DNA from 4 places in the Cellulosimicrobium composti genome. Region 1 is predicted to be linked to each of the others. Evidence: riboswitches for the same ligand, from Rfam matches in the RefSeq annotation. Region 1 holds a riboswitch; each other region holds the start of a gene.
The links. A riboswitch is a leader RNA that binds a small molecule or an ion and turns the genes downstream of it on or off. The one in region 1 is predicted to bind thiamine pyrophosphate.
Positions count from the first base shown of each region.

Region 2: it holds a riboswitch for thiamine pyrophosphate, as region 1 does, so the genes downstream of both, GYH36_RS13475 (thiamine ABC transporter substrate-binding protein) here and GYH36_RS13615 (ECF transporter S component) in region 1, are expected to answer to the same signal.
Region 3: it holds a riboswitch for thiamine pyrophosphate, as region 1 does, so the genes downstream of both, GYH36_RS14895 (TenA family protein) here and GYH36_RS13615 (ECF transporter S component) in region 1, are expected to answer to the same signal.
Region 4: it holds a riboswitch for thiamine pyrophosphate, as region 1 does, so the genes downstream of both, thiD (bifunctional hydroxymethylpyrimidine kinase/phosphomethylpyrimidine kinase) here and GYH36_RS13615 (ECF transporter S component) in region 1, are expected to answer to the same signal.

Region 1 covers NZ_JAAFAN010000047.1:4,687-9,529, reverse strand. The annotation lists gene GYH36_RS13625 (Rv2578c family radical SAM protein) at 56-1,717, opposite strand; gene GYH36_RS13620 (hypothetical protein) at 1,771-2,211, opposite strand; TPP riboswitch at 2,346-2,465, shown strand; gene GYH36_RS13615 (ECF transporter S component) at 2,564-3,262, shown strand; gene GYH36_RS13610 (ABC transporter ATP-binding protein) at 3,255-4,843, shown strand, end outside.
Region 2 covers NZ_JAAFAN010000046.1:17,465-22,307, reverse strand. The annotation lists gene GYH36_RS13490 (hypothetical protein) at 1-1,358, opposite strand, end outside; gene GYH36_RS13485 (FAD-dependent oxidoreductase) at 1,454-2,629, shown strand; gene GYH36_RS13480 (DUF4235 domain-containing protein) at 2,674-2,943, opposite strand; TPP riboswitch at 3,041-3,145, shown strand; gene GYH36_RS13475 (thiamine ABC transporter substrate-binding protein) at 3,224-4,309, shown strand; gene GYH36_RS13470 (ABC transporter permease) at 4,306-4,843, shown strand, end outside.
Region 3 covers NZ_JAAFAN010000056.1:3,540-8,382, forward strand. The annotation lists gene GYH36_RS14880 (ClpP family protease) at 1-462, shown strand, start outside; gene GYH36_RS14885 (DUF6882 domain-containing protein) at 495-1,451, opposite strand; gene GYH36_RS20095 (helix-turn-helix domain-containing protein) at 1,508-1,960, opposite strand; gene GYH36_RS14895 (TenA family protein) at 2,037-2,789, opposite strand; TPP riboswitch at 2,780-2,908, opposite strand; gene GYH36_RS14900 (VOC family protein) at 2,994-3,908, shown strand; gene GYH36_RS14905 (VOC family protein) at 4,041-4,442, shown strand; tRNA gene GYH36_RS14910 (tRNA-Leu) at 4,458-4,534, opposite strand; gene GYH36_RS14915 (NAD(P)/FAD-dependent oxidoreductase) at 4,663-4,843, opposite strand, start outside.
Region 4 covers NZ_JAAFAN010000026.1:14,372-19,214, reverse strand. The annotation lists gene pheT (phenylalanine--tRNA ligase subunit beta) at 1-1,574, shown strand, start outside; gene GYH36_RS09400 (SDR family oxidoreductase) at 1,571-2,458, shown strand; TPP riboswitch at 2,567-2,664, shown strand; gene thiD (bifunctional hydroxymethylpyrimidine kinase/phosphomethylpyrimidine kinase) at 2,657-3,580, shown strand; gene GYH36_RS09390 (hypothetical protein) at 3,641-4,462, shown strand; gene GYH36_RS09385 (DUF4862 family protein) at 4,475-4,843, opposite strand, start outside.

The sequences.
Region 1 (4,843 bases):
CCCGCCTGCCGGGCGCACCGGCCGCGGTCGCGGCTCCTCCCGGCCCGGCGCCCCGTCAGAACAGGACCTGCTCCACTCCCCCGCCGACGACGTCCAGCCCCGCGCCGTCGACCGGCATCCCCGCGAGCGCCCCGTCGTGGCCGCGGTACCCCGCCGCCCGGTCGCCTCGTGCGATGCTCCCGGCCGGGTAGGCCCCGTCCGTCGGCGGGTCGGCGTCGCGCGGGCCGCCGCCGAGGCCGCCGAGCTCGCCGCGGCGGTACCGGCCCTCGACGCCCGCGGGGCCGCGGTGGCCCGAGACGGCGAAGCCGCGCGCCTCGAGCAGGGGACGCACGCGGTCCCAGAGCCACGACCGGTACGCCTTCGAGGCGTAGGTGCCGCGCGCGTAGACGCGCTCGTACCCGGGCACGAGCCGCGGGTGCTCGCGCGCGAGCCACCCCATGTACCACTCGCGCGTGCCGGGCTTGAGGTGCAGGGGCAGCACCGTGACCCCCGTCGCGCCGGCGTCCTTGACGGCGTCGAGCAGGTCGGTGAGCGCGCGCGTCGAGTCGGTGAGCCACGGCAGCACGGGAGCGACCATGACGCCGCACGGCAGGCCGGCCTCGCGGATCGCGCGGATCAGGTCGAGCCGGGCGCGCGGCGTGGGCGTGCCGGGCTCGACGCTCGCCTGGAGCGCGGGGTCGAGGAGGGCCAGGGAGACGCCGATCCCCACCTCGACGCGCGAGGACGCGTCGACGAGGAGCGGGAGGTCGCGGCGCAGGATGGTGCCCTTGGTGAGGATCGACAGCGGGGTGCCGGACCCGGCGAGCGCGTCGATGATGCCGGGCATGAGCCGGTAGCGGCCCTCCGCGCGCTGGTAGGGGTCCGTGTTGGTGCCGAGCGCGACCGGCTCGTGGGCCCAGGAGCGGCGCGCGAGCTCGGCGCGCAGCACCTCGTCCACGTTGACCTTGACGACGACCTCGCGGTCGAAGTCCTCCCCTGCGTCGAGGTCGAGGTACTGGTGGGTCGGGCGGGCGAAGCAGTTGTGGCTCACGACGCCCGCGGCGACGAAGTCGCGCGTGCCGGTGGTGATGTCGACGAGCTCGGTCTCCTCGCCCGGGCCGTCGAGGGCCTCGAGGGAGTCGACCCGCAGCCCGTCGCTGCCCGTCACGTCGCGGCCGTCGAGCACGGCGTCGCCGCCCGCGAGCGCCGCGGCGCCCGGGCCGACGAGCACGTCGCCGAGCGCGAGGTGGGCGCGGTGCCCGGCCCCGCCGACGACGTGGCGCCAGCCGCGCTCGGTGAGGAAGCGGTGGTCGCCGCTCGCGACGAGCCGGGTGCCGTCCGCGAGGGTGACGCGGTAGGCGCGCTTGCGCGTGGTCCAGCGGTCGAGGACGCGCGTGCGCACGTACCGGCGGTAGGCCCCGTGCGGGGCCGTCCCCACGATCTCGTCGCCGACGCGCAGGTCCCCGACGGGGCGCTGGGTGCCGTCGGCGAGCAGGACGGGGGTCTGCGGGTCGAGGCAGTACGAGCACGCGTGGCTGCAGCCCCGGTAGGGGTTGACGGTCCAGCGGAACGGCATGCGCGACATCGCCGGGACCTTGGACAGCGCGCTCCTGGCCGTCACCTCGTGGAACGTGATGCCCGCGAACTCGGGCGTGCGCACGCTGCGCACGAGACCCGCACGCTCCAGCCCCGGGAGCGCGCCGTCGTCCGCGCCGATCGCCTGTCCGTCCCACCGCACCCCGTCATTCGAACAGGTGTTCGAACGAGTGTCAAGGCGCTCGCGCGGTCGGGTCAGCGCGCGTCCTCCTCGACCCACGCCTGGAGCGTCGCGAGGTTCGCGAGCGGGACGAAGTGACCGATCCGGGGGTGGTCCAGCGCCACGCCGACGACCCCGGCCGCGCCGAGCGACGCGACGTAGCCGACGGCGTCCGGCATCGGCACGGCGAGCAGCGGCACCGGCTCGCCCGCCGGGACGACTCCGAGGGCGTGCGCCGCGTCGCGCGCGCGGGTGGCGCTGCTGTAGAGGCAGACCATCGGACCCTGCGGCGCGGCGACCGCGTAGGGTCTCGGCCGGTCGGGCTCGCCACGGGCGACGAAGAACCACGTCGCCAGGCGCGACACCTGTCGCCACAGGGCGACCTGCGCGGTCGTGTCCCCCGGCGCGGCCGCGCGGACCTCGCCGTCGAGGCGGTCCAGCTCGGCGACCGCCGCAGGGTCGTTGTCCGTCGTCATGCGTGCCTCGTCCCGTCGTGTCCCGGCCGTCCGCCGGCGGCGGGGCCCCGGCCACCCTCGCACACGTGCCGCGCGCCGTCCCGCTGCGTGAGACGCGGGTGTCCCCCGCGCGCCCGGCGGGCCTAGGGTCGGGCCGAACGCCCCCGGGGAGCGCACGAGCGCTGAGAGTGCAGGCCGGACACCCGTCCCACCCGCAGACCCGTGGAACCTGATCTGGTTCGTACCAGCGAAGGGAGCAGGGCCGACGTCACCGTCCCCTGCGCGCCGTGCCCGCGCGCCCGGCCGGACGCGCGGGGTGGCGGGCGGCGTCGTCGTGCACCCCTCGACCGGGGGCCCGACGGAGGGAAACCGCATGACCGAGCCCGGCACGACGCCCCCGCCCGCACCGCCCGCCGCGCGGACCCCGGCCACGACCACGACCGCGCCCCCGGCCGCGAGCGCGCCCGACACGAGGGTCCGGCCGCCGGGTGCCGGGGGCCGACGGCGCGGGCCGACGCTGCACGAGACGGTGCTCGTCGCGGTCCTCGGCGTGGTCTTCGGCTTCGTCTACTGGGCGTTCGTGCAGCTCTGGGCACCGCTGCAGATCCTCATGGGCCCGCTCGCGGACCTCGCGGCGAACGTGCTCGCGGGCGCATGGATCGTCGTCGGTCCGCTCGCCACCTACATCGTGCGCCGGCCGGGCGTGGGCGTCCTCGCCGAGACGCTCGCGGCGCTCGTGGAGGTCGTCTTCCTCGCCTCGCCCGCAGGACCGCTGCTCCTCCTCGTGGGGCTCGTCCAGGGCGCCGGCGCCGAGCTCCCCTTCGCGCTCACCCGCTACCGCCGGTTCGGGTGGGGCGTCTTCGTCGCGTCGGGCGTGAGCGCGGCGCTCGTCACGTTCGCGTTCAACGCGGTCCGCCTCGGCTGGCTCGGCCAGGACCTCGCGATGCTGCGCCTGGGCGTCCAGATCGTCTCGTGCGTGGTGCTGTGCGGGCTCGCGGCGCGCCTGCTCGGCGACGCGCTCGCACGCACCGGCGCGCTCGACGCCTTCGCGATCGGCGCGACCCGTGACTGACGGGTCCCGCGCGCCCCACGCCGTCGAGGCCGCGCACCTGGACGTGGCCCTCGGCCACCGCGCGCGCCCGGTGCTCCACGACGTCGACGTCGTCGTGCCCGCCGGCACGTCCCTGCTCGTCGTCGGCCCCTCCGGGTCGGGGAAGTCGACGCTCGTGCGCGCGCTCGTCGGCGTCGTCCCGCACACCCTGCCCGGCGTGGTGCGCGGCCACCTGCGCGTCGCGGGCACCGACCCGCGCGAGACGACGCCGGCCGCGCTCGCCGCGCACGTCGGCCTCGTGCAGCAGCGCCCGGGCGACCAGCTCTGCCTGGCGCGCGTGGACGACGAGCTGCGGTTCGCGCTCGAGAACCGCGGCACCGACCCGGCCACCGTGGACGCGCGCTCGACCGCGGCCCTGGAGTCCGCCGGGGCCGCCCACCTCCGCGACGGGCCGACGCACGCCCTGTCCGGGGGCGAGGCGCAGCGGGTCGCCCTCGCCGCGGCGCTCGTCGCCGACCCGGGGCTCGTGGTGCTCGACGAGCCGACGGCGCTCCTCGACCCGGCCGCCGCGCACGACGTCGGCACCCTCGTCGCCGGGCTCGCCCGGCCCACGACGCCGGTCGGTGGGTCCGACCAGCGGGACCCGGCGGGGCGGGCCCGCTCCGTCGTGCTCGTCGAGCACCGGCTCGACGAGCTCGGCACGCTGCCCGCGGCGACGCTCGCGCTCGACCGCGGCGGTCGCGTGCTCGCGCACGGCCCGACCGAGCGCGTGCTGCGCGAGCACGCCGGCGCGCTCGCCGCGCTCGGGTGCCGGCTCCCGCTCGCGGTCCGGCTCGAGCACGCGGGCGCGCCCGCGCCCCTCGGCGACCCCGCGACCGACGTCTGGCTCGTCGACCTCGCCCGGGGCACGCCCGCACGACGGGCCGGTCCCGCGCACGGGCCGGTGCTCCTGCGCGCACGGGGCCTGGGCGTGCTGCGCGGTGCGCCGGGCCGCCGCCGGCGCGGGGCACGACCCGTGGTGCGCGACGTCGACCTCGACGTGCGGGCGGGAGAGCTGCTCGCCGTCGTCGGGCCGAACGGCGGCGGCAAGTCGACGCTCCTGCGCGGCCTCGCCGGACTGGAGCGCACGACGGGAGTCGTCACCACGGACGCCGGGTCCGTCGCCCTGGTGCTCCAGGACCCCGAGCACCAGCTCCTGGCGCGCACCGTGCGCGAGGAGGTCGCGTGGTCCGCGCGGCGCGCGCGCCGTCCGGACGTCGAGGCGCGCACAGCACGGGCCCTCGAGCGGTTCGGCCTCGCCCACGTCGCCGACGAGAGCCCCTACCGGCTCTCCGGCGGCGAGCAGCGACGCCTGTCCCTCGCGGCCGCGACCGTGCTCGACCCGCCCGTCCTCCTCGCCGACGAGCCGACGTCCGGGCTCGACCGCACCCAGGCCGCCGCCGTCGCGCGCGCCCTGCGGGACCGGGCCGACGCGGGCGGTGCCGTGGTCGTCGTCACGCACGACCTCGCGCTCGCCGCCGCGGTCGCCGACCGCCTGGCCGTCGTCGTCGACGGCCGCCTCGCCGCCGTCGCCCCGCCGCCCCACGTCCTCGCCGACGACGC
Region 2 (4,843 bases), on a different contig from region 1:
GCGGCGGCGCGCGCCCGCGCGGAGCGTCGCGTGCGCAGCGCCGACGGGAGCCCGAGGTTCGCGAGCAGCGCGTCGGCGGCGGCCGCGAGCAGCGCGGTGGTGAGCACCTGGACGACGACGGTCGAGACGATCCCGAGCGGGTCGACGAGCGCGCGCCACGCGACGATCCCGGGCTGCCCGACGACGGCCTGCGCGACCGTGAGGACGACCTGCTCGCCGAGCGTCAGGAGCGCGAACGCGACGCAGAACAGCAGCACCGCGCCCCAGCGGCTGCGCCACAGCATGCCGAGCGCGCCGACGAGCCCGCCGAACCGGCGGCCCGGGTCGAGCATGAGCTCCCAGGCCCGCCGCGCGCCCCGGTCGCCGAGCGTGCGGTTGAACCGGTCGACGACGCGCGTCGCGCGGTCTGCGGGCGTCGTCCCCGGGACGGTCGCGTGCGCGGGGTCGACGACGTCGATCGCCTCGACGCCGTAGACGATCGTCCCGAGCGTGAGCCACGCGAGCGGGACGACGAGGCCCGTGACGACGCCCGCCACGAGGAGCGACGTCGCGGGACCGAGGGCGTCGACGAGCGGCCGCAGCGCGTCGACGCGCGCGACGACGCCGTCCCACCACGCGCCGACCTCGACGACGACGACCCGCGTGCCCCACCACTCGCGCACCCGGCCCACGACGGCGGTCACGGTGAACGCGCCGACGACGATCCACACGACCTCGCAGTAGCCCGCCACGATGCGCACGGCGGCCGAGCGCGCGCTGTGCCGGGCGTCGGAGCCGGACGAGGCGACGCGGCGGTCGAGGCGCCTCGCGAGGCGGTCGAGGAGCGTGCGTGCCAGGAGCGCGCCGGCGACGACGGCGAGGACGGTGACCCCGAACCCCTCGGGGATCGGGCTGGCCGTCCGGATCCCCGACCCGGCGGCGAACGCGTGGTCGAGCGCCGCCGAGTCGACGTACGTCTGCCAGTCGGACGTCAGTCCGCCGTAGAACTCGTAGATGACGAGGTACGGGACGAGCACCGACGCGATCGAGCCGAGCAGCGTGCGGGCCTCCAGCCGGTCGCGCCCGGACCGCGGCTCGCGGCGCAGCACGTGCAGCATGACGACGATCCCGACGACCGTCGCGAGCGGGGAGAAGCACAGCACGAGGAGTCCGAGCACGCCGGACGACGGCGCGACCGCGAGCGCGGCGCGCAGCGCGAGCTCGTGCAGCACCTCCGCGACGACCGCGACGGCGACGAGCGCGGGCCAGTGCCGGGCGAGCAGCCGGCCGGTGTCGGCGAGCACGCGCAGACCCGCGCGCAGCACCGTGTCCCGGGTGCCCGGCGTCGGGCTCTGGGTGGTCGCCGTGGGGGCCGTCACGCGCGCCAGGGTACCCGCGCGACCGGGGACGTCCGCACCCGGCGGGCCGGGCGTCCCCCTGGCCCCGGCGGCGTCGCGCGCGGGAGGATCGCCTCATGACACGTCACGCGATCGTCGTCGGCGCCGGGATCGCCGGCCTGACCTCCGCCGTCTCGCTCGCGCGCACGGGCTGGGACGTCACCGTGCTCGAGCGTGCGGCCGAGGCCGGCGAGGTCGGGGCGGGGTTCGCCATGTCGCGCAACGCCGTCGCGGCCTTCCGCGGGCTCGGGTTCGACGACGACGACGTCGCCGCACTCGGGTACGCCACGTGGGCGGGCGGCACGTGGGACCTGCACGGGCGCCCGATCCTCGCGCTGCCGGACACGTCGGAGATGCGGGCGTCGGTCGCTCTCGTCGGCGTGCACCGTCGTCGGCTCCACGCCGCCCTGCGGCGACGGGCTGCGGACCTCGGTGTCGAGGTCGTCACCGGCACCCCCGTCGAGGCGCTGGACCCGGGCGACCCCGAGGGTCGGCCGGCCGTCGTGGCCGGGCGCGAGGCGGACCTCGTCGTCGGCGCCGACGGGATGCGCAGCGCCGTCCGCTCGGTCCTGTTCCCCGCCGTGCGGCCCGTGCACAGCGGGTACGCGAGCTGGCGCGCGGTCGTCCCCGGCGCGTACGGCGACGTCGCGCTGCGGCAGTACTGGGGGCCGCACGCGGAGTTCGGCGTGCTGCGCGTGGCCGCGGACGAGACGTACTGGTACGGGTACGTCGCGATGCCCGAGCGCACGCGGCTGCGCGACGAGCTCGCCGCCGCGCGGGCACGGTTCGACGGGTGGGCGGAGCCGGTGCGCGACGTCCTCGCCGCGACGCCGCCCGACGTGGTGCTGCGTCACGACGTGCACCACCTGCCCCGCGGCGTCCCGCGCTACGCGTCCGGGCGGGTGGTCCTCGCCGGCGACGCCGCGCACGGCACCCTGCCGACGATGGGTCAGGGCGCGGCCACCGCGCTCGAGGACGGGCTGTGCGTCGGCCTGCTCGTCGGGTCGCCCGTCGCCGCCGGCGGGCGGCTCGCGCCCGCCCTCGTCGGGTACGACGCCGCACGTCGGCCTCGGTGCCGGGCGCTCGCGCGGGCGTCGGTCGCGTCGGGCCGGTTCGGCGCCCACCTCGGCGGCGGGTGGCGCCAGACGGTGCGCAACGGGCTCATGCGGCTCACGCCCGCGGCCGCGATCGAGCGCGGCTCCCGGGCGGCGATGGGCTGGACCCCGCCCGAACCCGCGGCCCCGGTGCCCTGACGGCGGCGCGGACCGCCGCCGGGTGGCGAGGAGGGGCGACGACGCTACGCGCGCGAGGCGAGGCGGGCGACGACGCGCTTGGCCTCCTTGCCCGCGAACCGGCGCGCGAGGACGCCGACGCCCGCGGCGACGGCCGCGAACGTCACGGCCGAGACGATGCCGACCTCCTCGTCGTCGAGGTCCTTCGGGGCGTCGTGCCCGGTCACCTTGGCCCAGACGAACGTGACGAGCTTCTGCGCGGCCCAGCCCGCGGCGAACGTCAGCGCGACGGTGCCGACCTTCACGGCCAGGGTCTGGTCCTCGGTGTCTGCCACGGCGATCCTCCAGGTCAGGGGCGACGGTGTGCTGCGCACCACCGTAGTCGTCCCGCACCGGCCACGCCGCGCGTGCCGGGCCGCGGTGTAGGCTCGACGTGAACGACAGGGGAGCTCCTGGAGGAGCTGAGAGTGCGGACCACCGCAGACCCTCGAACCTGATCCGGTTAGCACCGGTGGAGGAAGTCGGGAATCTCGATCACCTGCTCGTGCGGTCCTCCGCGCTCCGACGGCGGCCGCGCGGGCCGGTGGACCCCTCCTGAACGTCCTGGGAGGACACATGCAGCGCACGACCACCGGCACCCGCCGACGCACCCTCGCGACCGGGGCCGCCACGACCCTCGCCCTCCTCGCCCTGGCGGCGTGCAGCGGCGGCGACGACGCCGCGGGTGGCGACGACGCGTCGTCGGGCGGCACGGTGACCCTGGTGACGCACGACTCGTTCGCCGTGAGCGACGAGGTGCTCGCCGCGTTCGAGGAGGAGAGCGGGCTCACCGTGGAGCAGGTCGCGCCCGGCGACGGCGGCGCGCTCGTCAACCAGCTGATCCTCACGAAGGAGTCGCCGCTCGGCGACGTGGTCTTCGGGATCGACAACACGTTCGCGTCGCGCGCGATCGACGAGGGCGTCCTCGACCCGTACACCCCGGCGGGACTCTCGGACTCCGCCGCGTCCTACGCCGTCGGCGACGGCGGCGAGCTCACCGCGATCGACCTCGGCGACGTGTGCGTCAACGTGGACCACGCGTGGTTCGACGAGGCCGGCGTCCCCGAGCCCGTCACGCTCGACGACCTCACGAGGCCCGAGTACGAGGACCTCCTCGTGGTGACCAACCCGGCCACGTCCTCGCCCGGGCTCGCGTTCCTCCTCGCGACCGTGGGCGCGTTCGGCGAGGACGGGTTCGAGGACTACTGGGCCGACCTGCGCGCCAACGGCGTGAAGGTCGTCGACGGCTGGTCGGACGCCTACTACGTCGACTTCTCCGGCTCCGAGGGCGCCGGCCCGCGCCCTCTGGTGCTGTCGTACTCGACGTCGCCCGCGTTCACGCTCACCGAGGACGGCACCGCCTCGACCACGGGGGCGCTGCTCGACACGTGCTTCCGCCAGGTCGAGTACGCGGGCGTGCTCGCGAACGCGAAGAACCCCGAGGGCGCGCAGCAGCTCCTCGACTTCCTCGTGAGCGAGCCGTTCCAGGCCGACGTCCCCGGGCAGATGTACATGTACCCCGCCGACGACTCCGTCGCGCTCCCCGACGGCTGGGCCGAGTTCGCGCCGCTCGCCGACGAGCCGTTCGAGGTCGCGCCCGAGGACGTCTCGGCGCACCGCGACGAGTGGATCAAGGCGTGGACGGCGACGGTCGTCGACTGACGGCGCAGGCACGCCCCGCGGCCGGGGGAGGTCTCGGGCGCGGGGTGCTGTGGGGTCTCGCGGCGGCGGTGCCGCTGGCGTTCCTCGGGGTGTTCTTCGCGTGGCCGGTGGTCACGCTCGTGGCGCGCGGGTTCGTCGGGGAGAGCGGCGGGCTCGACCTGTCGGGGTTCGCGGAGGTGTTCTCGCAGCCGCGCACGTGGCGCATCCTCGGGCTCACGCTGTGGCAGGCGGTGCTCGGCACGGCGTTCTCGCTCCTGCTGGGCGTGCCCGGCGCGTACGTGCTGTACCGGTGCCGGTTCCCCGGGCGGCGGGTCCTGCGCGCGGTCGTCACGGTCCCGTTCGTGCTGCCGACGGTGGTCGTGGGCGTCGCGTTCCGGTCGCTGCTCGTGCAGGGCGGCCCGCTCGGGATCCTCGGGCTCGACGAGACGTTCGCGGCGATCGTCGTCGCGCTCGTGTTCTTCAACTACTCCGTCGTGGTGCGCACGGTCGGCGGGCTCTGGGAGCACCTCGACCCGCGGGCCGAGCAGGCCGCGC
Region 3 (4,843 bases), on a different contig from region 1:
CAGCTCCTGCACCTCGAGTCCGACGCGCCCGACCAGGAGATCGGCCTGTACATCAACTCCCCGGGCGGCTCCGCGACCGCGCTCATGGCGATCTACGACACGATGCAGTTCGTCCGCTGCGACGTCTCGACCATCTGCATGGGCCAGGCCGCCTCGGCCGCCGCCGTGCTGCTCGCGGCGGGGACGCCGGGCAAGCGGTTCGTGCTCGAGCACTCGCGCGTCCTGCTGCACCAGCCGTCCGGCGGCGGCGAGGGCACCATCTCCGACCTGTCGATCCAGGCGGAGGAGATCCTGCGCATCCGCTCGGAGACGGAGGAGGTCCTGTCGCGGCACACGGGCCAGACCGTCGAGCGCCTGCGCGCCGACACCGACCGCGACCTCGTGCTCACCGCGCGCCAGGCCGTCGAGTACGGGATCGCCGACGCCGTCGTGACGTCGCGCAAGCTCGCCACGGCGGCGTGACGCCCAGGTCGTGACGCGCTCGGCGCGGAGGTCTACCCGCGCCGCCGGAACCACGACCGGCGGCGCGGCTCCGGCCGGTCGGCGGGCGGGTCGACGACGGCGTCCGCCGCGGGGCCGGGGGTCGGCTCCTCGGGCGCGGGGCCGGCGTCCGGCGTCGTGGGCCGAGGCGTCTCAGGCTCCGGCCCAGGCTCGGGAGCGGCCTCGGGCTCGGGCGCGGCCACGGGTGCCGGCTCGACCGCAGGCTCCGGTGCGGGATCGAGCTCTGTCTCGGGCTCCGGTCCGGAAGCCGGGGACGACGACGCCGCGATGCCGGCGAGGCGTCCGGCGTCGTCGAAGCTCACGGTCACCGTCCCGTCGGGCACGACGAGCGTCACCGACCCGGCCACGTCCTGCGACGTCTCGAGGCCGCGCACCGACGCGTAGGACGCGAGGGCGCGCCGGTGGTCGACGACCGTCGTGGAGAGCAGGCCCTCGCTGAGCGTGCGCACGACCCGCGGCACGGTGGGTGCGGGCAGGACGAGGTCGTCGTGCTCGACGAGGAGCCACGCGCGCGTCCCGCCCCCGACGGGCGCGCTGTAGTGGGTCCAGGACCGGGTCACCGCCTTCGCCGCGAGCGTGTAGCGGTACGGCAGGTCGTCGGTGAGCGGGTGCTCGGGTTCCTCGGCCTCGCGGAGCCCGGTCGCACGGGTCCGCTCGGCGGCGTCGAGCACGGCGTCGGGGAAGCCGTTGACGTTGTTCCACGCCCACATCCAGGTCCCCGGACCTGGTGCCGCGGTGCCGAGGAACTGGACCCGGCACGTCGTCGTCCCGCCGTCGGGCGCGGTGAACGTCAGCGTGCCCGCGACCAGGTCGGCGTTCCAGGCGTCGTCGCCGTGGAGGTCCGCGAGGTGGAGCTGGTGCTCGTGCGAGACGAACGCGGCCTCGTCGACGAGGTCCTGGAGGGTCGGCGCGCCCGGCGCCGCCGCGCCGTCGGTCTGCGGCTCCGTCATGGACCGACCGTAACCGCGCGTCGCACCTCCGGACCCGGCGCGACACGCCGTCCGGGTCAGGCGGCGACGAGGAGGGCGTCCGGGGTGCGCGCGCCTGACGGCAGCGTGCGCACGGCGCGCGCGACGGGCAGGTCGCGCACCGGCTCGCCCACGGGGGCGGGGTGCCGGGGCGCGGAGAGCGCGCCGCGCTCGCGGACCGCGGACAGGACGCGCACGGGCGCGACCGGCCGCAGCTCCTCCCCCGTGCGCGCCACGAGGTCGACGAGCCGCAGGCCGAGCGCGCCGCACACCGCGGCGAGCACCTCCGAGGAGGCCTCCTTGCGACCGCGCTCGATCTCCGAGAGGTACGCGGTGGACACGCGCGCGGCGGCCGCGACGTCGACGAGCGTGCGTCCCTGCGCGCGCCGCGCCCGCCGCAGGATGCCGCCGATGACGTGCCGCAGGAGCGGCTCCGGCCGCCCGTCGCCGCGGGAACGGTGGGTCGCCGCCGTGGCGCTCGTCACGTCCATGCGGTCACGCTACCCGCGCCGCGCCCGGGTGCCGAGGCCCCCGGGCGCGGATCTGCTCCTGGCGTAAGCGGCGCCGTCACCAGTCCTCGAGCGACCAGGCCATCTGCCAGAACCGGGTCTCGTGGCGGCAGCTCTGCTCGAACGCGCGCTCCATGCGGGCGCGCTCGGCCTCGCCCGCGTCCGCGGCGAGCGCGTCGAGGCGCGCGCGCAGGTCCGCGAGGACGCCCTCGGTCCGCTCGGCGGCGTAGAACGCCCACCAGCCGGCGAGGGGGTGGTCGTCCCCGATCGCGCCCGGTGTCGTCGCACGCTCGGCGAGCCAGAACCGCCGGGCGGACCAGATGTAGGTCCACGGGCACGGCAGGAGCGCCGCGAGGAGGACGCCGAGCGAGTCACGGCCGGCGGCGAGCATGTGGTCGACGTACGCCTGCGCGCTCGGGGCGAGGCGGTCCGTCTGCGCCTCCTCGTACGTCACCCCGAGGAAGTCGCACATCGCGTGGTGCGCGTGGGACTCGTCGTCGAGGAGGAACCCCGCCTTGTCGTGGAAGTACTGCGCCCACGACCGGTCGGGCGCGAGGGCCATGCCGAGCCCGTAGCAGCGCAGGTAGGCCGTGAGGTACTGGTGGTCCTGGCCCACGTAGTGCCGCACGGCCGCCGGGTCGACGGACCCGTCGCGCAGGCCGGCGAGGAACGGGTGGTCGTAGAAGGCGTCGAAGAGGGGCGCGTACCGGCGGGCGAGGCCGGCCGTGAAGCCGCCCTCCCCGGGCCGGACGAGCGCGGTCGGGTCGTCCGCGAGGACAGGGGTCCGGGTGATGGCAGCAGGCGTCGTCATGCCCACGTTCCTCCGCTCGTGCTAGCGAGATCAGGTTCGACGGGTCCGGGCGGCCGTACCGCTCGTCTCAGTCCCTCGGCCCGGGCGCACGCCCGGACGGGACACCCCGCGTGGTTCGGGGCGACCCTAGCAAGGACGGGCGCGCGTCGGGAGCACGCTCGCGAGTGTGGGAATATAGTTGTAGCGACAACAGTTGGAGCCACCATGACGAGCACCCCGACCGACCGGTCCCTGTCACCGTCCACGAGCATGGACGCCGTCACGCTGCGCGTCGGCGACCTCGAGCAGATGACGTCCTACTACACGGGCGCGTTCGCGCTCGCGCCGCTCGAGGAGCGCACGCGCGGCACCGAGGTGCACCGCGTGCTCGGCCGCGGCACGACGCCGATGCTGCGCCTCGTCCACACCCCGGGCCTGCCGCCCGTCGACCCGCGCCAGGCCGGGCTGTTCCACACGGCGTTCCTCTTCGACGACGCACCGAGCCTCGCCGCGACCGTCTACCGCGCCGCGCAGGACCGCCGCGGCTCCTTCGTCGGGTCGAGCGACCACCTCGTCAGCGAGGCGTTCTACTTCACCGACCCCGAGGGCAACGGCGTCGAGCTCTACACGGACCGCCCGCGCGAGACGTGGGTGCGCGAGCGCGGCCAGATCCTCATGACCACGACGTTCCTCGACCCGAACGCCTACCTGCGCTCCCACCTCACCCAGGACGCGTACGACGCCGGCCCGTCGCTCGCCGGGCGCGTCGGCCACGTGCACCTCCAGGTGGGCGACGTCGCGACGGCGCGCGACTTCTACGTCGACGCCCTCGGGTTCGAGGCGACGCTGAGCGGGTACAGCGGCGCCCTGTTCGCGTCCGCCGGCGGCTACCACCACCACGTCGCGATGAACGTCTGGAACAGCGCGGGCGCCGGGCCGCGGGCCGCGAGCCTCGGGCTCGGGGACGTCGCGATCACCGTGCCCGGCCGCGAGGACCTCGACGCCCTCGTCGCGCGCCTGCGCAGCCGCGGGCTGCAGCACGCCGACGACGGTCGCTCGGTCGTCGTGCACGACCCGTGGGGCACGCGCGTCACGCTGTCCCTGCCCGGCACGACGACCGACGAGCTCCTCGCGCGCTGAGCGCCGGGCCGCCCGTCGGGCCGGGCCGGCACCTGACGGCCCGCCCGTCGGTCGCGGCCGCTCGGAGGGCGGTCCGGCCGTCCGGCGCGCACCATGGGGGAGGTTCCGCAGCGTGCACCGAGGAGCGACGCCATGTTCCGCAGCCTCTTCCCGATCCTGACCGTCGCCGACGTCGAGCGGTCGCTCGGCTTCTACCGCGACCTGCTGCGCGGGACGGTCGAGTACGCCTTTCCCGACGACGGGCCGCCCGTCTACGTGAGCGTGCACGTGGGCGGGTCGCCGCTCGGGATCGGCCTCGACGACGGCACGGCGCCCGCGGGCGTGCCGCGCACCGCGCTGTGGGTCTACGTCGACGACTGCGACCGCGCCGTCGAGCACCTCGCCGCCGCGGGCGTCCCCGTGCTCGAGCCGCCGACGGACCAGCCCTGGGGCGAACGCGTCGCGCGCGTGCAGGACCCGGACGGCACGGTCGTCGTCCTCGGCCAGGCGGCGACGCCGCCCGCCGAGCCCGAGGGGCCGACAGGGCTCTCGTAGCGCGGCACCGGCTCGTGGTGCCCCCACCGGGACTCGAACCCGGAACACGCCGGGTTTAAGCCGGCTGCCTCTGCCAGTTGGGCCATGGGGGCGCGCGCCGAATCTACCGCGACGTGCTCGGCCCCGGCCGCCGACCGGAGCCGGGGAACGACGAGGGGCGAGCCGCGCGTGCGGCTCGCCCCTCGTCGTCGGGCAGGACGCCGGGAGTCCCGGCGTGCGGTCAGGACGCCTTGGCGGCAGGCGTCCGGTCGTCCGCGTCGACCGTGCCCGCGCCGGACTCGGCGGCTGCGGCCGACCCCTGCGCGGTCTGCTTGACCGGCTCGCCGTCCTTCTTGGGCGGCACGGACGCGGCGCGGAACTCGGCGCGCGGGTCGTGCAGCGAGCCGAGCGAGACGAGCTCG
Region 4 (4,843 bases), on a different contig from region 1:
CCGACGGCGCGCGCGGGTCGCGCGTGCTGGGCCTCGCGGGCGTCATGGGGGGCGCGTCGTCCGAGGTCGGCCCGACGACGACGGCGGTCCTCGTCGAGGCCGCGCACTTCGACCAGGTGTCGGTCGCGCGCACCTCGCGCCGCCACAAGCTGTCGAGCGAGGCGGCCAAGCGGTTCGAGCGCGGCGTGGACCCGCTCCTGCCCGCGGTCGCGGCGCAGCGCGTCGTCGACCTGCTCGTCGAGCTCGGGGGCGGGACCGCCGACCCCGCGGTGAGCGACCTCGACCGCGTGACGCCGCCCGCCGCGATCCGCCTCCCCGTGGGCGAGGCCGAGCGTCTCGTCGGCGTGCCGTACACGCTCGAGCAGGTCGTCGGCACGCTCGGCGCGATCGGGTGCACGGTCGAGGCCGACGACGTCGACGCGACGGGCGTGCTCGTCGTGACGCCGCCGTCGTGGCGGCCCGACCTCACGGAGCCGGCCGAGCTCGTCGAGGAGGTCGCGCGACTCGTCGGCTACGACGAGATCCCGTCGCTGCTGCCCGCGGCCCCGGGTGGTCGTGGCCTCACGCGCGAGCAGCGCGTGCGCCGGTCCGTCGCGCGGGCGCTCGCCGAGGACGGTTTCGTCGAGACGCTGAGCTACCCGTTCGTGGGTGCCGCCGAGCTCGACGCGCTGCGCATCCCCGCGGACGACGAGCGTCGCCGCGCGCTACGCCTCGTCAACCCGCTCGCGGACGACCGCCCGCTCCTGCGCACCGACGTGCTGAGCACGCTCCTGGAGACCACGCGCCGCAACGTCGGCCGCGGTCTCACGGACGTCGCGCTGTTCGAGGTCGGTCTCGTCACGCACCCGCGCCCCGGCGCGCCGGCCGCGCCGTCGCTCCCCGGCGGCGTGCGTCCGGGCGACGACGAGCTGGCCGCGATCGACGCCGCGCTCCCGGCGCAGCCCCGGCACGTCGCGGGGGTCCTCGTGGGCCGTCGGGAGCGCGCCGGCTGGTGGGGCCCGGGCCGCGCCGCTGACTGGACCGACGCGCTCGGGGCGGCCCGCCGGGTCGCCGCGCGCGCCGGCGCGGAGGTCGGCGTCGTCGCCGACACCGGGCGCGCGCCGTTCCACCCCGGGCGGTGCGCGCGCCTCGAGCTCGCGGACGGGACCGTCGTCGGGCACGCGGGCGAGCTGCACCCCAAGGTGCTCGAGAACGTCGGCCTGCCGGCGCGGACGGTCGCGTTCGAGGTCGATCTCTCGGCGCTCGTCGCGGGCGCGTCCGACGCGCCCGTGCAGGCGACGCCCGTCTCGGGCTTCCCCGCGGCGAAGGAGGACCTCGCGTTCGTCGTCGACGAGTCGGTGACCGCGGAGTCGCTGCGGGCGGCGATCGTCGAGGGCGCCGGCGGGCTGGCCGAGGAGGTCGCGCTGTTCGACGTCTTCACGGGCGAGCAGGTGGGCGCCGGGCGCAAGTCGCTCGCGTTCTCGCTGCGGCTGCGTGCCGCGGACCGCACCCTCACCGCGGACGACGTCGCGCGCGTCCGCGAGGGCGCCGTCACCGCCGCGCGCGAGCGGGTCGGCGCGGAGCTGCGCGCATGAGCGGGCCGGGCCCCGCGGGCGCCGTCGCGCCCGCCCGGACCGCGCTCGTCACGGGCGCGTCCCGCGGCATCGGCCGCGCGATCGCCGTCGGGCTCGCCGCGGCCGGCCTCGACGTCGCGCTCCTCGCGCGCGACGCCGACCGTCTCGCCGGGGTCGCCGCGGAGATCGCCGCGCTCGGCGAGCGGGACGGCGCGGCCGGTCGCGCCGTCGTCGTGACGGCGGACGTCACGGACGCCGGCGCGGTCGCCGCCGCGGTGCGCGCGGCGGAGGACGCCCTCGGCGGCGTCGACCTCCTCGTCAACAACGCGGGCCGCGTCGACGCCGAGGTGCCGCTGTGGGAGGCGGACCCCGACGAGTGGTGGGCGATCGTCGAGACGAACGTCCGCGGGCCGTTCCTCCTCGCGCGTGCGGTCGTGCCGGGCATGCTCGCCCGGGGCGGGGGCCGCGTCGTCGACCTCAACAGCGGCGCGGGCTCGCACGACATGGACGGCGCGAGCGCGTACAACGCGAGCAAGACGGCGCTCCTGCGGATCGGCGCGAACCTGCACCGGTCCGGGTTCGACCGCGGCCTGCGCACGTTCGAGGTCTCGCCGGGCGTGGTGCAGACCGACATGACCGCGTCGATGACCATGCACGAGGGCCGCACCGAGTGGACGCCCGTGGAGCGCACGGTCGAGATGGTAGTCGCGATCGCGGCGGGCGAGCTCGACGCGTTCTCCGGCGCGTTCGTGCGCGTCACGCACGACTCGCCGCAGTCGCTGCGGGCGGCGCTCGTGGCGGGGGAGCGCGACGGGCGCGCGGTCCCCGGCCAGGACGGGCGACGCCTGCGCGTCACGCGCTGGGGCGACGACGACCCGATGCCGGGCGCGCTCCCGGCGCGCTGAGGGGCGCGACAGCAGGACGTGGGCGGAGCCCGTCCCGGCGACGCCGGGGCGGGCTCCGCCGCGTCACGGGCACCCTGCCGGGGCCGGCGCGCGGCGTCGTAGGATGCGGTGACCGACACGGGGTGCCCCGCGCACGCGGGGCTGAGATCACACCCGTCGAACCTGCTCTGGCTCGTACCAGCGAAGGGATGTCCGCCGATGCCGCTCACCGTGCCCTCCGTCACCCCCGCCGTCGCGCCCGGACCCGGGAGCGCGACCTCCGACGACGCGCCCTCGCGCCCGCGCGTGCTCTCGGTCGCCGGGACGGACCCGACCGGCGGGGCGGGCATCCAGGCCGACCTCAAGGCGTTCTGCGCGCACGGCGCGTACGGCATGGCCGTCACGACGGCGCTCGTCGCGCAGAACACGCACGGCGTCCGGTCGGTGCACGTGCCCGGCCCGGGGTTCCTGCGCGAGCAGCTCGACGCCGTCTCCGACGACGTGCACGTCGACGCGGTGAAGATCGGCATGGTCGCCGACGCGGCGAACGGTCGCACGATCGCCTCGTGGCTGGACGCGCTCGTCGCCGAGCGCGCACGCACCGGCGCGCCGCGGCCCTGGGTCGTGCTCGACCCGGTCATGGTCGCGACGTCGGGCCACCGGCTGCTCGACGAGGGCGCCGAGGACGCGGTGCGCGACCTCGCGACGCGCGCGGACGTCGTCACGCCCAACCTGCCCGAGCTCGGGGTGCTGACCCGCCGCCCCGCTGCCACGACCTGGGACGACGCGCTCGCGCAGGCGGCCGCGTACGCCCGGGCGAGCGGCGCCGGCGTGCTGCTCAAGGGCGGGCACCTCACGGGCGGCGCCTCGCCCGACGCGCTCGTCGTCCCGGTCGCGGACGACGTGCGCGTGACGACGTTCGACGCCGAGCGCGTCGACACCCCGCACACGCACGGCACCGGGTGCTCCCTCTCCGCGGCGCTCGCGGCCCTGCGCCCGCGCCGCGCGAGCTGGGAGGACGCGGCGCGCGACGCGAAGGCGTGGCTCACGGGCGCCCTGCGCGCGGGTGCGGCGCTGCGCGTCGGGAGCGGGCGCGGTCCCGTGGACCACCTGCACGCCGTGGCCGCGCCCGTCGGCGGCTAGCACCGCCGGACGGGCTCGCGACGGTGGCGCGCCGGGCGCGCCGGTGCTACACCGTCCTCCATGACGAACGACCTCGGTGCTCCGGCCCCGTCGCGCGGCCGCCTGCTCGCCGCGCGCGCCGTCGCCGTCGTGGCGGCGCTGTTCTGGGGCGTCCTCTTCTTCGGCCTCGTCGACCTCGCGACCGTCGTGCTGCAGGACGAGCGGTTCGCCCGGCACTACCTGGTGGAGGCGGGCTGGGGCCTGCTCTACACGGGCCTCGCCATGTTCCCGCTCCTCGCATGGGCCGTCCGGCCCCGCGCGACGGTGCTGCTGCAGGGGGTGCTCGTGACGGGTGCTGCCGTCGCGCTCGCCGGGCTCGTGGCGGGCGCGTTCGGGCAGCTCCTGCCCGCCCTCGGGCTCGCGGCGTCCGCGCTCGTCCCCGCCGTCCTCGCACGGCAGGACCTGCGCCCCGCGCGCGTCACGCCCCGGGCGGTGCACCCCGCGCTCGCCGGGCTCGCGCTCGCGGGCCTGGGCGGCGCGGTCGCCTACGCGGTCGCCGTGCTGCGCGCGGCCGCGGCGGGCGAGCCCGACGACGAGACGTGGGGCCTCCAGCACCTGCCGATGCAGGCGGGGCTCGGGCTCGCGCTCGCGGCGTGCGCGCTCGCCGTCGCCGTCGTGCACGCGGGCGGCGCCGCGCGGTGGCGCGCCGGGGTGGTGCCGCCCGCGCTCGTGGCCGTGTCCCTCGGCGCGTGCTCGGTGCTCTACCCGGAGCACCTCGCGAGCCTCGGGACGGTGGGCGGGGTCGCGTGCGCGGCGTGGGGTGCCGCGCTCGGCGCGTGCGGGGTCCTGCTCCCCGACACGCGCGTGCTGGGCCGCGCCGCGCCCGCGACCCCGCGCCGCTGACGCCGGCAGGCGTCACACCCCCTGGGGGACCTCCCGGACGCCCGCCGACCAGGCGGGCTCGACGTCGGCGAGGGCGGCGCGCACGACCGCGACGGTCGCGCGCGCGACGGCGAGGCGCTGCGCGGGGGACGCGTCGAGCGGGCGGGTCGTGACCTTCGCCCCGACGACGGGGACCGGGCCGCACGCCACGAGGAACGCCCGCACCTCGTCCGGGCCGAGGATCGACTCGTCGGAGCCGGGCAGCGCCGGGTCGGGGCCGTGCGGCGGCACGTGCGCGTCGTCCCACGGCCCGCCCCAGCGGCCCGCCACCCCCGCGGCCCCCGAGAGCATCGCGCTCGCGAGCAGCCCGGCGCCCGCCGCGGCGCGCGCGTGCTCGACGGG